DNA from 4 places in the Mesorhizobium sp. 1B3 genome. Region 3 is predicted to be linked to each of the others. Evidence: predicted binding sites of a transcription regulator. Region 3 holds the regulator's gene; each other region holds the start of a gene.
What was found. The regulator LexA, encoded in region 3, represses DNA repair genes until DNA is damaged. The targets are predictions, from matches to a motif close to TGTTCNNNNTGTGTTCNG.
Positions count from the first base shown of each region.

Region 1: the regulator LexA is predicted to act here: its motif matches at 1,943-1,960, upstream of uvrA (excinuclease ABC subunit UvrA).
Region 2: the regulator LexA is predicted to act here: its motif matches at 1,620-1,637, upstream of ACCO56_RS30075 (helicase-related protein).
Region 4: the regulator LexA is predicted to act here: its motif matches at 1,885-1,902, upstream of ACCO56_RS03800 (PA0069 family radical SAM protein).

Region 1 covers NZ_JBJHDO010000004.1:90,630-94,041, reverse strand. Annotated here, with positions in the region: gene ssb (single-stranded DNA-binding protein) at 1-387, opposite strand, end outside; gene ACCO56_RS12450 (hypothetical protein) at 667-951, shown strand; gene ACCO56_RS12445 (N-acetyltransferase family protein) at 985-1,476, shown strand; gene uvrA (excinuclease ABC subunit UvrA) at 2,121-3,412, shown strand, end outside.
Region 2 covers NZ_JBJHDO010000017.1:39,671-43,082, reverse strand. Annotated here, with positions in the region: gene phbB (acetoacetyl-CoA reductase) at 1-303, shown strand, start outside; gene aqpZ (aquaporin Z) at 383-1,072, opposite strand; gene ACCO56_RS30075 (helicase-related protein) at 1,889-3,412, shown strand, end outside.
Region 3 covers NZ_JBJHDO010000004.1:198,538-201,949, reverse strand. Annotated here, with positions in the region: gene ACCO56_RS12985 (molybdopterin molybdotransferase MoeA) at 1-1,123, shown strand, start outside; gene lexA (transcriptional repressor LexA) at 1,258-1,980, shown strand; gene ACCO56_RS12975 (ComEC/Rec2 family competence protein) at 1,937-3,412, opposite strand, start outside.
Region 4 covers NZ_JBJHDO010000001.1:802,845-806,256, reverse strand. Annotated here, with positions in the region: gene ACCO56_RS03815 (4-(cytidine 5'-diphospho)-2-C-methyl-D-erythritol kinase) at 1-743, shown strand, start outside; gene moaB (molybdenum cofactor biosynthesis protein B) at 736-1,287, shown strand; gene ACCO56_RS03805 (glycosyltransferase) at 1,297-1,812, opposite strand; gene ACCO56_RS03800 (PA0069 family radical SAM protein) at 1,977-3,131, shown strand; gene ACCO56_RS03795 (ribonuclease HII) at 3,258-3,412, shown strand, end outside.

The DNA of each region.
Region 1 (3,412 bases), 110 kb from region 3:
GCCTCCATAACCGACCTGGCCCTCGCCTCCTCCGCCGCGAGCATCGAGCATCTGCAGCTCGCCGCGGAACTTCTGGAGCACGATCTCGGTCGTATACCGATCCTGGCCGTTCTGGTCCTGCCACTTGCGGGTCTGGAGCTGACCCTCGACATAGACCTTCATGCCTTTCTTCAGGTATTGCTCAGCGACCTTGGCAAGATTGTCGTTGAAGATCACGACACTGTGCCATTCGGTCTTTTCCTTGCGCTCGCCGGTCATCTTGTCGCGCCAGGTTTCGGATGTGGCAATCCTGATGTTGACGACGGGATCGCCGGAATTGAGCCGCCGGATTTCGGGATCCGCGCCTAGATTGCCGACCAGAATGACCTTGTTGACGCTACCCGCCATGATACTTCTCCGCGCTCGTCCGAAACAAAAAGCAATTGTCGGCGCATTCTATCCGATCACCTTTGCCGGCGCGCCGCGTCCGGTCGTATCAGGTGGTCCCTGTCCACAAATAGTTTGTTCTCTTTATGTTCTAGCCAGAATTGCGGCGCTTGGCAAGAGGCGATCGAGAAGCCAGGATTTCCAGGCCTTCGGACCTGTTCCATGCAACCCTTGATTGTGTCTTCTGGGCAAACAGGATCGTTACTTGGCTGGCAGGGGAGCGCCGCATATAAGGGTTGCATGACGAGCCGACGCTTCCACCGACCTTACGTACTCGCAGGGCTGTTGCTTTCACTGGCGGCACCGGCCTGGGCCGACCAGGTTTCCGGCAAGAAGGCCTCAGATGCCCTGCCCGGCGTGGAAGGCAACTACAGCATCGTCACGCCTGCCCCCGAGCCGCTGGAGGCCCCCGACACGGACGATGGCTACTTCAAAGTCGGAGACTGGGACGTCAGGATCTCCGGCAGCGTCATGTTCCAGATCGGGGCCAGCAGCGCCGATTCAGAGGAACGTCGGCGTCGTTAGTCCGATCCCGCAGGTGCCGAATTGGCGTTCACGATGATCCGCCTCCTCGATCCTGACGACATCGAGGCTTTCCAGAGTATCCGGCTCGAGGCCTTGCGTCTCGAACCGGCGTCGTTTGCGAGCAGCGTGGAAGATTGGGAGAAGCTGCCGGATGAGGAATGGCGTCGGCGCATAACAGGCAATTCCGTTTTCGTCGCGTTCGACGGCGAGAGGCCCATCGGCCTCATGGGCCTCATGCGGGAGCGCTCCAGCAAGATGGCGCATCGAGCCACCGTTGTGATGGTCTATGTGCAGAAGAGCCACCGCGGGACGGGCGTTTCGACGAAGCTGCTCGACAAGCTGATCACTTACGCGCGCGAAAACGGCATCCGGCAGTTGGAATTGTCGGCCAGCGTGGAAAACCCTGCAGCCCTTCGCTTCTATCGCAACGAAGGCTTCCGAGAGATCGGGCGCATCCGGGGCGGCTTCCTTCACGAGGGCCGGGAAATAGATGAGATCCTGATGGTGCGCCGTATCGCACCGTAATTCGCTGGCGTCCCCAGAAATAAGGCCCTGCCGCCGCTCGGGCTCGCAGGGCCATCTTTCGGACTTCCTAGTCCGGCTGTCGGAGTTGTACTGCCGACGTTCAATTCGGATGCAGGCCTTTCAGCCGATCCGACTGTAGTCTCTGATTGTCAGGGGATCAGCAGCTTCGCGCTTGTCAAACGCGATCAGGGCTGCCGCGGCTCCACTTCCATGTGGAGCCAAACGAGATTGTCCGGTGGGTTCATGCCTCCGCTCCTCTTTTGTTTCCACGATGTCTTCCGAAACGTTTTATTCGTACCTGACAGCGTTACGAAAACCCAACCAGTCACGAAGAGCATCCGCTGGACGCTCGGCTTCGGGGACCGCTGAATTCTGCCCCTGACATTCCGCTGCGTCAACACTTCCCTTGCCGGAAAGCCAAATTGTGATCGTCACAGGATGCCTTCCTGTTGCTTTGTCAGGAGCCTGTTCGGCCTTTGTTCTTTTTGCTTGCCCTTCCGCATTCAAGCTCCTAGACCAAACCTGCCGGCGGCTCCCGCGCCACCACAAGGCAGGGCCTCGACGGAGCGGCGAAAATGCTTACATAGGGACTGGCCGGAGCGATCCCAGCCATCCCAACTCACGAGACAGGCGGCGGACCGGCGATGGCCGATCATAAGTACATTTCCATTCGCGGAGCGCGCGAGCACAATCTGAAGAATGTCGATCTCGATCTGCCGAGGGATCGGCTGATCGTCATGACCGGCCTGTCGGGATCCGGCAAGTCGTCGCTGGCGTTCGATACGATCTACGCCGAGGGCCAACGTCGCTACGTCGAAAGCCTTTCGGCCTATGCCCGGCAGTTCCTGGAAATGATGCAGAAGCCGGACGTCGACCAGATCGACGGCCTGTCTCCCGCCATCTCGATCGAACAGAAGACAACGTCGCGCAATCCGCGTTCGACGGTCGGCACGGTTACCGAAATCTACGACTATATGCGCCTGCTCTACGCGCGCGTCGGTGTTCCCTATTCTCCGGCCACGGGGCTGCCGATCGAAAGCCAGACAGTCTCCCAGATGGTCGATCGCGTGCTGGATATCGAAGAAGGCACACGGCTTTACCTGCTGGCGCCGATCGTCCGCGGCCGGAAGGGCGAATACAGGAAGGAACTGCTGGAGCTCCAGAAGAAGGGCTTCCAACGCGTCAAGGTGGATGGCGTCTTCTACGAGATCGCCGATGTCCCGGCGCTGGACAAGAAATACAAGCACGACATCGACGTCGTGGTGGACCGCATTGTCGTGCGGCCGGATCTCGCCGCACGTCTTGCCGACAGCCTGGAGACGGCGTTGAAACTCGCCGACGGCCTGGCTGTCGCTGAATTCGCCGACAAGCCTTTGCCCGCCGAAGAGACTGCGGGGGAGTCGGCTTACAAATCGAAGAACGAGACGCATGAGCGCATCCTGTTCTCCGAGAAGTTCGCCTGCCCGGTCTCGGGCTTCACGATCCCGGAGATCGAACCGCGCCTGTTTTCCTTCAACAATCCGTTCGGCGCATGTCCGACCTGCGACGGGCTCGGCAGCCAGCGGGCGATCGACCCGGACCTCGTGGTTCCTGACGACAACCTGTCGCTGCGCGACGGGGCGATCAGCCCCTGGGCCAAATCGACCTCTCCCTATTACGCCCAGACATTGGAAGCGCTCGGAAAGGTCTATGGCTTCAAAGTAGGTGATCGCTTCAAGGATCTTTCGGGGGAGGCCAAGCAGGCGATCCTGCGCGGAACGGGCGAGCGCGAGGTCACCTTCCAGTATGACGACGGCCTTCGTTCCTATAAGACGACAAAGACATTCGAAGGGGTCATTCCCAATCTCGAGCGTCGCTGGAAGGAAACGGAGTCGGCCTGGATGCGCGAGGAGATCGAGCGCTTCATGTCGGCCACGCCCTGCCCTGCTTGCCGCGG
Region 2 (3,412 bases), on a different contig from region 3:
CAGTTCGGGCAGGTCAACTACTCTGCCTCCAAGGCAGGGGACCTAGGCTTCACCAAGTCACTCGCCCAGGAAGGCGCCCGAGCCGGCATCACCGTCAACGCGATCTGCCCGGGCTACATCGCCACCGACATGGTGATGGCGGTGCCGGAAAAGGTGCGCGAGGCGATCGTCGCGCAGATCCCGGTCGGCCGGCTCGGCGAAGCGGCCGAGATCGCGCGTTGCGTGGTCTTCCTGGCCTCGGACGAAGCAGGCTTCATTACCGGCTCCACCCTCACGGCCAATGGAGGGCAATACCTGGCCTGAGACGCCACCCATTTGGATTGTATGGAAACGGCGCTCGAAGGCTCCGTTTCCATACAGGGGGCGAGCATGCCGAAATGGATCAATCGTCGCCTAGCGCCGCCTTGTGCACGATGCCGGCGAGCGCGCCGCCGACGATGGGCGCCAGCCAGAACAGCCAGAGCTGCTGGATAGCCCAGCCGCCGACGAAAAGTGCTTGGCCAGTCGAACGTGCGGGGTTGACCGACGTGTTCGTCACCGGGATCGATATCAGGTGGATCAGCGTCAGCGCCAAGCCTATGGCGATCGGCGCGAAGCCGGCCGGCACGCGCCCCGTCGTGGCGCCGAGGATAACCATCAGGAACATGAAAGTGAGCACCACCTCGATGACCAACGCGGCGGTCAGTGAATAGCCGCCCGGAGAATGCTCGCCGAAACCGTTCGCGGCGAAGCCGCCGATGCCGGCGAAGTCCGACTTGCCGGAAGCGACGAGGTAGAGCACCGCGGCCGCGACAACGGCGCCGACCACCTGGACGATGATGTAGGGGATGAGATTCCTGGCGGGAAACCGGCCGGCCACGGCGAGACCGATCGAAACGGCCGGATTGAAATGACCGCCGGAAATGCCTCCGAAGGCATAGGCGCCTGTGAGAACTGTGAGACCGAAGGCCAGCGCCACGCCGAGCAACCCGATGCCGAGTTCGGGAAAGGCGGCGGCCAGCACAGCGCTGCCGCAGCCCCCGAAGACAAGCCAGAACGTGCCGATGAATTCCGCGATCAGCTTCTTGGACATTGGCAATTCCCTCCTTGCACCGATGTCTTGATCAGGTCGGCAGAGAACAGCGCTGCCTACGACCTAAGGCAATATCGTCGAGCGTGTTTCAACCGAAAGTCACAGAGTTTTTCGCGCATGTCCCAAAACAGGTCAAAATGATTAACGAGCGATCAGCCTTTTTGGGGAGGTCCATCCGTCGAGGGGTATCTTGCATGGCCGCCGGAGCTTGCAGACACAACATCTAGCGGTGAACAAAAGCGGAAGAAGCGCTTATCGGTGATTCGTCGCTGATTCGTTCCGGCTTTGGCCCGAATCTTAACGAAGCAGCCGGCAGTCTTTGCCGGAAAGTTAATCCCGGGTTCAGAAAGATGAAGGATTTCATAATCTTGGGAAAGGCCGGACGGTTGTCTGCGATCCGGACGCGCCAGATTGTTAACCATTGCGCCGGATTTGGTGGATACACGCAGGACGCGATTCAGCATCTGGTTAGAATCGGGATGATGGAAACTATATCTAGGGGTGAACAAAAGCTGAATCATCGCGAGTCAGCGATTCGTCGCCGATTCGTTCCAGACTCGTTCCAATGCTTAACTCGACAAGATTTTGCCTGTTGCAGGCGCCGCAAGTTCCTATATGTGTCCGACGAGGGGCGGGTTGCGGCGAAGACCGGAAATGGGCTTCCCGCGTGGGGCTGATGGCCTCGCTTCGGCAGGGAGCAGGGAATGCAAGTGCACGGAATCCGAAGCCTCGCCGAAGAGACGATGAGAGCCGGACACCGCTGAAGGCGGGCCGGAGCGGGAAGCCGCGTGACAGCCGAAAGGCCTGAACCCTTTAATGAACATCCAGCCGAAACAGAATGAACCGCTCGTGCTCTCCGGCCGGGACGTCACTGCAGTGCTCGGTCCAACCAATACGGGCAAGACGCACCTCGCCATCGAGCGGATGGTGGCGCATGAAAGCGGGCTGATCGGCCTGCCGCTCAGGCTGCTCGCGCGCGAAGTTTATGGCCGTGTCTGCGAGAAGGTCGGTGCAAACAAAGTCGCGCTGATCACCGGCGAGGAGAAGATCGTGCCCGCCGGCGCGAAATACTCGGTCTGCACGGTGGAAGCCATGCCGCGCGAGACCGATGCGGCCTTTGTCGCGATTGACGAGGTGCAGTTAGCCGGCGATCTCGAGCGCGGCCACATCTTCACCGACCGTATCCTGCATCTGCGCGGCCGCCAGGAGACGTTGCTGCTGGGGGCAGCCACCATGCGCGGCATCCTGGAACGCCTGCTCAAGGGGGTTTCGGTGGTGACGCGCCCGCGGCTTTCGCATCTCGCCTATGCCGGCTCAAAGAAGCTTACGCGTCTGCCGCGCCGCTCGGCCATCGTCGCCTTCTCGGCCGACGAGGTCTATGCCATCGCCGAACTGATCCGCCGCCAGCGCGGCGGCGCGGCCGTCGTGCTCGGGGCTCTTTCGCCGCGCACCCGTAACGCGCAGGTGGCGCTCTACCAGAGCGGCGACGTCGACTATCTCGTCGCCACCGACGCCATCGGCATGGGTCTCAATCTCGACGTCGACCATGTCGCATTCGCGCAGAACCGGAAATTCGACGGCTATCAGTATCGCGATCTGACCGCCGCCGAGCTCGGCCAGATCGCCGGCCGTGCCGGCCGCCACCTTCGCGACGGCACCTTCGGTGTCACCGGTCAGGTCGATCCGTTCCCGGACGAACTGGTCGAGAAGATCGAAAGCCATGATTTCGATCCGGTGAAGGTGCTGCAATGGCGCACAGCGGTATTCGATTTCTCGAGCGTGGACGCGCTGAAACGCTCGATCGACGCCGTCTCGCCGGTAGAAGGACTGACGCGGGCGCTGCCGGCCGTCGACCAGCAGGCGCTCGAGCAGCTCTCGCGCGATCCCGAGATCCGCGGCCTCGCCCACGGTCACAAGAGAGTGGCTTTGCTATGGGAAGCCTGCGCGCTGCCCGACTATCGCAAGATAGCGCCCGCACAGCATGCCGATCTCATCGGCTCGATCTATCTCGATCTCGCCCGCGACGGTCATGTCGACGAGAACTACATGGCCGAGCAGGTGCGGCGGTCTGATTCCACCGAGGGTGACATCGACACCTTGTCCCATCGCATCGCACAGATAAGGACATGGACGTTCGTCTCCAACCGGCCGGGATGGCTTGCCGATCCGGCACACTGGCAAGAAAAAACGCGCGAGATCGAGGACAGACTGTCGGATGCTCTTCATGACCGGTTGACGAAACGCTTCGTAGACCGCAGGACATCCGTGCTGATGAGGCGCCTGAGAGAGAATACGATGTTGGAAGCAGAGATCAGCCCTGCCGGGACGGTGACCGTCGAA
Region 3 (3,412 bases):
CGAGGCGGCTGGCCGCGTGCTCGCCGCGCCACTGCGGGCATTGCGTACCCAGCCCCCATTCGACGCTTCGGCAATGGACGGCTATGCGGTGCGCGCGGCCGACGTGGCGGCCGCTCCCGCACGACTGCGAGTGATCGGCGAGGCGCCCGCCGGCAAACTGTTTCCTGGTAAGGTGAATGCCGGCCAGGCAGTGCGCATTTTTACCGGCGCGCCGGTGCCGGAAGGCGCCGACGCGATCCTGATCCAGGAGAACGCTCGAAAGTTGCACGGCGGTTTCATCGAGGCCACCGAGCCGGTCACTTCCGGCCGGCACATCCGCCGTCGTGGCCTGGATTTCGTCGAAGGCGACGAACTGCTCCAAGCCGGCCGCGTCCTTGATCCGGCCGCGCTCTCGCTGGCTGCCTCGGCCAATCACACTGCCCTCGGCGTCGTTAGACGGCCGCGCATTGCCATCATTGCGACCGGCGACGAGTTGCTGCCGCCCGGAAGCGAGGCCGGCCCCACCCAGATCATCTCCTCGAACGCCTATGGCGTGGCGGCGGTCGCAAAGTCGATCGGGGCGGAAGCCGTCGACCTGGGGATCGCACCTGATCGCCGCGACGCCATCGCGTCACGGGTCAGGCGAGCTCTCGATGCCTCGGTCGACGTGATCGTCACCCTGGGTGGTGCCTCCGTCGGCGATCACGACCTCGTCCACGACGTGTTGGCCGGTGAGGGAATGGCGCTGGATTTCTGGAAGATCGCCATGAGACCCGGCAAACCATTGATGTTCGGCCGGCTGGGATCCACACGGGTGCTGGGCCTCCCCGGCAATCCAGTTGCCAGCCTGGTCTGCTCGCATCTCTTTCTCAAGCCACTTCTCGCGCAGCTTGGCGGCCTTTCCCATGAACCGGACGTGCGAGATGCGCTTCTCGGGGCGGCGATGGAGGCAAACGACCAGCGGCAGGATTATGTGCGCGCCACCATCGAGGACGCCGGCGGGCGGCTGATCGCCACGCCCTTCCATGTCCAGGATTCGTCGATGTTGCGCACGCTGGCGAACTCGAACGCGCTTATCGTCCGCGAACCCAATGCGCCTGCGGCGGAGGCAGGCGCGCGCTGCCGCGTTCTCTTCTTGCGCTGATCTTGCGGTGACCGGGCGGCCGGACGCGGACAAGCCCCTGGCACTTACACCAAAATTTAAACGATTGCAGAACACAACTGGAACAGATAGTGTTCGTTCTGGTTTTGTTTTGGCGCGATTCCACGGGGAACGGAATGCTGACACGCAAGCAACACGAGCTGCTCCTGTTCATCCACGAGAGGCTGAAGGAAGCGGGCATCCCGCCATCTTTCGACGAGATGAAGGAGGCGTTGGATCTCGCGTCCAAATCCGGCATCCATCGGCTGATTACGGCGCTCGAGGAGCGTGGCTTTATCCGCCGCCTGCCGAATCGGGCTCGGGCGCTCGAGGTTCTTCGATTGCCCGATTCGATAGCTCCCGGCCTCGCGCCGGCGCGCAAGTTTTCGCCAAGCGTGATCGAAGGCAGCTTGGGAAAGAAGCCCGCCCCGGCACCGACGCGCCCTCAGATGACCGGCAGCAACGACGACACGGTTGCGGCGGTCTCGATCCCCGTGATGGGCCGCATCGCGGCAGGCGTGCCGATCGATGCGATCCAGCACAAGACACATTCCATCTCTGTGCCTCCGGAAATGATTTCAGGCGGGGAACACTATGCCCTGGAGGTCAAGGGCGATTCCATGATCGAGGCAGGCATTTTCGACGGCGACACGGTCATCATTCGCAACACGAACACAGCCAATCCTGGCGAGATCGTCGTTGCCCTCGTGGACGACGAGGAGGCCACCCTCAAGCGTTTCCGTCGCAAGGGTGCTTCGATCGCGCTGGAAGCGGCGAATCCCGCCTATGAAACACGAATCTTTGGCCCGGACAGGGTCAAGGTACAGGGGCGCCTGATCGGCCTGATCCGGAGATACTAGCTTTCCGGCCTTGCGAGATCGGGCCCTTCGTCTGTCCTGCGACTTCAGCTTCGCGTTTCTTCGGCTTGAATGGCGCGATCCCGCGTGCTTCCCGCGAGAATTGGCGATGGTGATGCCAGGGCCGATAGGGCCGGGTCAGGGAGAGGCGAACATCCTGTGGGACCTCGTCCTGCAGGCGGTCAATGGTGGCAGCACCGTGCCGCGCCAAATGCCGTTTGGTCAGGACTGTCTTAACCGAGCAAGGATTTTCGGCGGTCGCGTCATCGATGACGATCAGAACCGCTTCCCGACAGAACGGAGCAGCAAGCGAGGCATGGGCCGCATGTATCACGAGCTTGCCGGATCGATGGCGCAGCACGCAAAGCCCGGCGTCACAATAAAAACCGTCGTTCTCCGTGAGATCGCTTAGCGGGATGACCGGCACCCGGTTTTCCGTAGCCGACGATTGCCCTTGGCTAGGCTCGGTCCCTTCCGGCTTGGCATCGGCTGCCTTGCTCTGCCGCGGCTTAGCCAGCGCTTCGGACAACGTTGCCCGTTTCCAATCCTCGACGGTGAAACCATTTGGGCGCGGCCTGTTCACTGCCAACCGCCCGTCGGCCAACGTCACTGCGATCAGTCGAGCATCCTCTGAGATGAGGACCTCGGGTGTCGTCCTGAACATTGCCGTGCCGAGACCCACCACGACCAGGGGGAGCGCCAGCACGCGCAGCCATGTGGTGGCCAGGGTCGCGATCAGGAGTGCCGCCGTCATCGTCAAGACCGAGATGGCCGGTATGGTTCCCACCGCATCCAGCGGCGAATGCCGGGAGAACCAATCCGCGGCCACGATCATCATGGAGAGCCCCCACCCCATGACGTCGAGAAAAGGGCCGCCGACACCGAGCGGCATCGCGGCCATTGCGGCGACGGCGAAAGGCATGACGAGAACGGAAACGACGGGCATGACGGCGAGGTTCGCCGCCAGGCTGAGCGGCGATACACGTTGGAAATGATAGACCCCGTAGATCGTCGTCGCCAGGCCGGCGATGATCGAGACGCCGGCAACACCTGCGGCATAGCGAACGCCGTTTCGCACGAGCCGTCGAGGTAACGAAGCATCTGCGCGATGCGTGACGGACACGTCCTGCGCCCGCCGCTCCGACCACCACGCGTAGACGCCGATCAGTGCCGCGGTCGCGGCGAACGACATCTGAAAGCTCGGGCCAACCACTTCGTGCGGCGAGACGACGAGAATGGCAATGGCCGCAATCGCCAGATTACGCATGGTCAGCGCGGCGCGATCGAAAAGGACGGCGAGGAGCATTACAGCCAGCATGATAAAGCTGCGCTCCGCGGCGACCGCCGATCCGGAGATGAAGAGATAGATGGCTGTCGCGACAAGCGCGATCGAAGCCGCGTATTTCTTGACAGGACGGCGCGAGGCGAAGTCGGG
Region 4 (3,412 bases), on a different contig from region 3:
CCACGGACGACGCCGATTCCGTCGCCCTGTCCGGTCGTTTCGCCGGAGCCGTGCCAAACGACGGCGACAATCTCGTAGCCCGGGCGCGCGACCTGTTGCGCGCCACTTTGCGCCGTGACGGCCCCGTATTTATCGCTCTGGAAAAGAACCTGCCGGTCGCCTCCGGTATCGGGGGCGGCTCGAGCGACGCGGCTGCTACCTTGTCGGCTCTTGCAAGCCTCTGGGGAGCGGTGGCCCAAGATCAGATTTTTCGGATCGCCGGAGAACTGGGCGCGGACGTGCCGATGTGTCTTGCCGCGAGGCCTCTCCTGGCCCGTGGCATCGGCCACGATATCGAGCCTGTGGCGAGGTTTCCCGCGCTCGCAATGGTTCTCGTCAATCCCGGTATCGCCGTTTCGACGCCCGCCGTCTTCCGCGCCTTGGCTTCGCGCGAAAACCCGCCGCTTCCGGCGCTTCCCGAGGATCCTGATTTCAGCGCGGTGATTTCGTGGCTGGGCACGACCCGCAACGACCTGCAGGTGGCGGCAGCGAGCACAGCACCAATGATCGGCACGGTGCTCGACGTGCTGGCAGACAGCGGTGCTGCCTTCGTGCGAATGTCGGGCTCCGGTGCTACATGTTTCGGAATCTTCGAAACCGATGACGCCGCTTCGCGCGCCGCTGCCGCGATCAATAAGGAACGGCCGTCCTGGTTCGTGGTAGCGACAAGGAGTACGGCCTCGGGAGAAAGCTTCGATGGTTGAGAATGTCCGCCCCTTCATTCCAGTCAGGATCGCGGTGCTGACAGTATCGGACACCCGTACCCTTGCCGACGACAAGTCCGGTCAGACACTAGCCGATCGCGTCAGGGAAGCCGGTCATATCCTGTCGGACCGCCGGATCGTTCCGGACGACAAGGAAGAGATCCGGTCCTGTGTGCTCTCCTGGTCCAAGGATCCGGGGATCGACGTGGTCATCACCACGGGCGGAACCGGCTTCACGGGTCGCGACGTCACGCCCGAGGCGCTCGAGCCGATCTTCGAGAAGCGCATGGATGGCTTCTCCCAGGTTTTTCACGGCATCTCTTACGACAAGATCGGAACATCGACGATCCAGTCGCGCGCCACCGGTGGCGTCGTCAACGCGACCTTCGTCTTCGTGCTGCCCGGATCGCCGGGCGCCTGCAAGGATGCTTGGGACGGTATCCTCAAGGCCCAACTCGACTATCGGCATATGCCATGCAATTTCGTGGAGATCATGCCGCGGCTCGATGAGCATCTGAAACGCGGCGGCGAAAAGACAGCTTAAGGAAACCGGCTACCCTCGTCTTTTCGGGAGGGCGACAGATATCTCTCCCTCCAGGCGCTTCGCGGAGAGCCCTCGCGCGAGCGAACCGGCGTCTCGGGCCCTGCTCGCCAATGCCGCTGCTTGTCTCTTGGTGATCACCAGGCCACAGGCCAATGGCCGATCGCGCCGGAAGAGGCGCGACAGGAACGATGGTCCCGCCCCTCGCGATCTCGAGAACCGGGCGGCCGTAGTCGATGTCGCCATGTGCTCCATCGCGGCTTCTGTCCATCCGTCGGCGAGTTTCGCCCCAGGCTCGATCAAAAGAAGCCAATCGCCTTTCGCCTGGCGTATCCCCGCGGCTATGCCGCCGCTCGCGACAAAATGGCAACCGGCATGTTCCGCCACTCGATCCGTCTGGTCTGACGAACCCTGATCACAGACGATCACTTCGCGCACGACACCCTCGACCGCACCTGAAACCAGCGAGCCCAGCGTCCTCGCCAGCCCTTCCTCGTCGTTCCTCGTTTCGATCAGCACGCTCAGCATACCGGCGCAATAGCGGAAAGACGGGCGCAGAGCCAGATGGACGAGCTCGACCGCAAACGTTCGCAAACTGAAAGTTCTTGATTTGTTCTCATTTGCCGAATAGGAATAATTTCATGAGTATCGCGATTCGACGGAGCGCCGAAAGGCCGTGGGAAAAGGCGAAAGTGGAACAGATCGCCCGCGCTGACATTGCAGCCTTCGGAACAGGAAGGGCTGAAATGGCGAATGCAGTGATCGAGGAAAGCGGCATCCGCGTCAGACCGGAGCGCAATCGTGGCCGCTCGGCGGGGATCAATCCGTCGGGCCGCTTCGAGCCGCTCAGCCGTGATGTCTTCGACGACGGCTGGAATTCCATCGAAGAACTACCGCCGTTCAAGACGGAAGTACAGGTCGAGAAGCCGCGCACGATCATCACGCGCAATGAATCGCCCGACATCTCCTTCGATCGATCAATCAATCCCTACCGCGGCTGTGAGCATGGCTGCGTCTACTGCTTCGCGCGGCCTACCCACGCTTATATGGGGCTTTCGCCGGGGCTCGACTTCGAATCGAAGCTGTTCGCCAAGCCCGACGCCGCGCGGCTGCTCGAGCGCGAGCTTGCCAAGGACGGATACCAGCCCCGCACCATCGCGATCGGCACCAATACGGATCCCTATCAACCGATCGAAAAGCAATACCGCATCATGCGCGAGGTGCTTGAAGTCCTCGAAGCACGCAAGCACCCCGTCGGCATCGTCACCAAGTCGGCGCTCGTCACCCGCGATATCGATATCCTGTCGCGCATGGCGGAACAGGGCCTTTGCAAAGTCGCGCTCTCGGTGACGACACTCGACCGCATGCTCGCCCGCACGATGGAGCCGCGCGCATCCACGCCGACGAAGCGACTGGAAGCCATCAAGCAACTCAGCGAAGCCGGGATCCCTGCTTCCGTTATGGTCGCACCGATCATACCCGGGCTGAACGATCCGGAGATCGAGCGTATCCTCGATGCGGCGCGGGCCGCCGGTGCGCGAAGCGCGGGTTACGTCATCCTGCGGCTGCCGCTGGAGGTGAGCCCGATTTTCAAGGACTGGCTGCTGCGGCACTATCCGGACAAGTATCGACATGTCATGTCGCTGATCCGCTCCATGCGGGACGGCAAGGATTACGATTCAGAGTGGGGCAAGCGGATGAAAGGCAGCGGCCCCTATGCATGGCAGATCGGCCGCCGCTTCGAGATCGCCGCGCGCAGGCTTGGTCTCAACGCCGAGCGTTCGCCGCTCAGGACGGATCTCTTCATCAAGCCCAAGAAGGAAGGCGAGCAGCTGATGCTGCTCTGACGACTTCACTCGCATTCGCAGTCCCGTCTGGCTCCCCTCCCCAGCCGACGGTGCCCTCCCCGACCCGCCGCAAGACGTCCGGGAGGGCTTGCGGAGAATCGGAGCCGATGCGAGCATCGCCGTATTATGGCTCGCCCGCGTTCCGATTCTCCGCTTCTTTTCGAAATCGCCGAAAAGCCCGACTTCTCGATCGAGAGGCGGGCTTTGGCATCCGGCGAATGGCCGGTGGCGGGTCTCGACGAGGCCGGGCGCGGTCCGCTGGCCGGGCCTGTCGTGGCGGC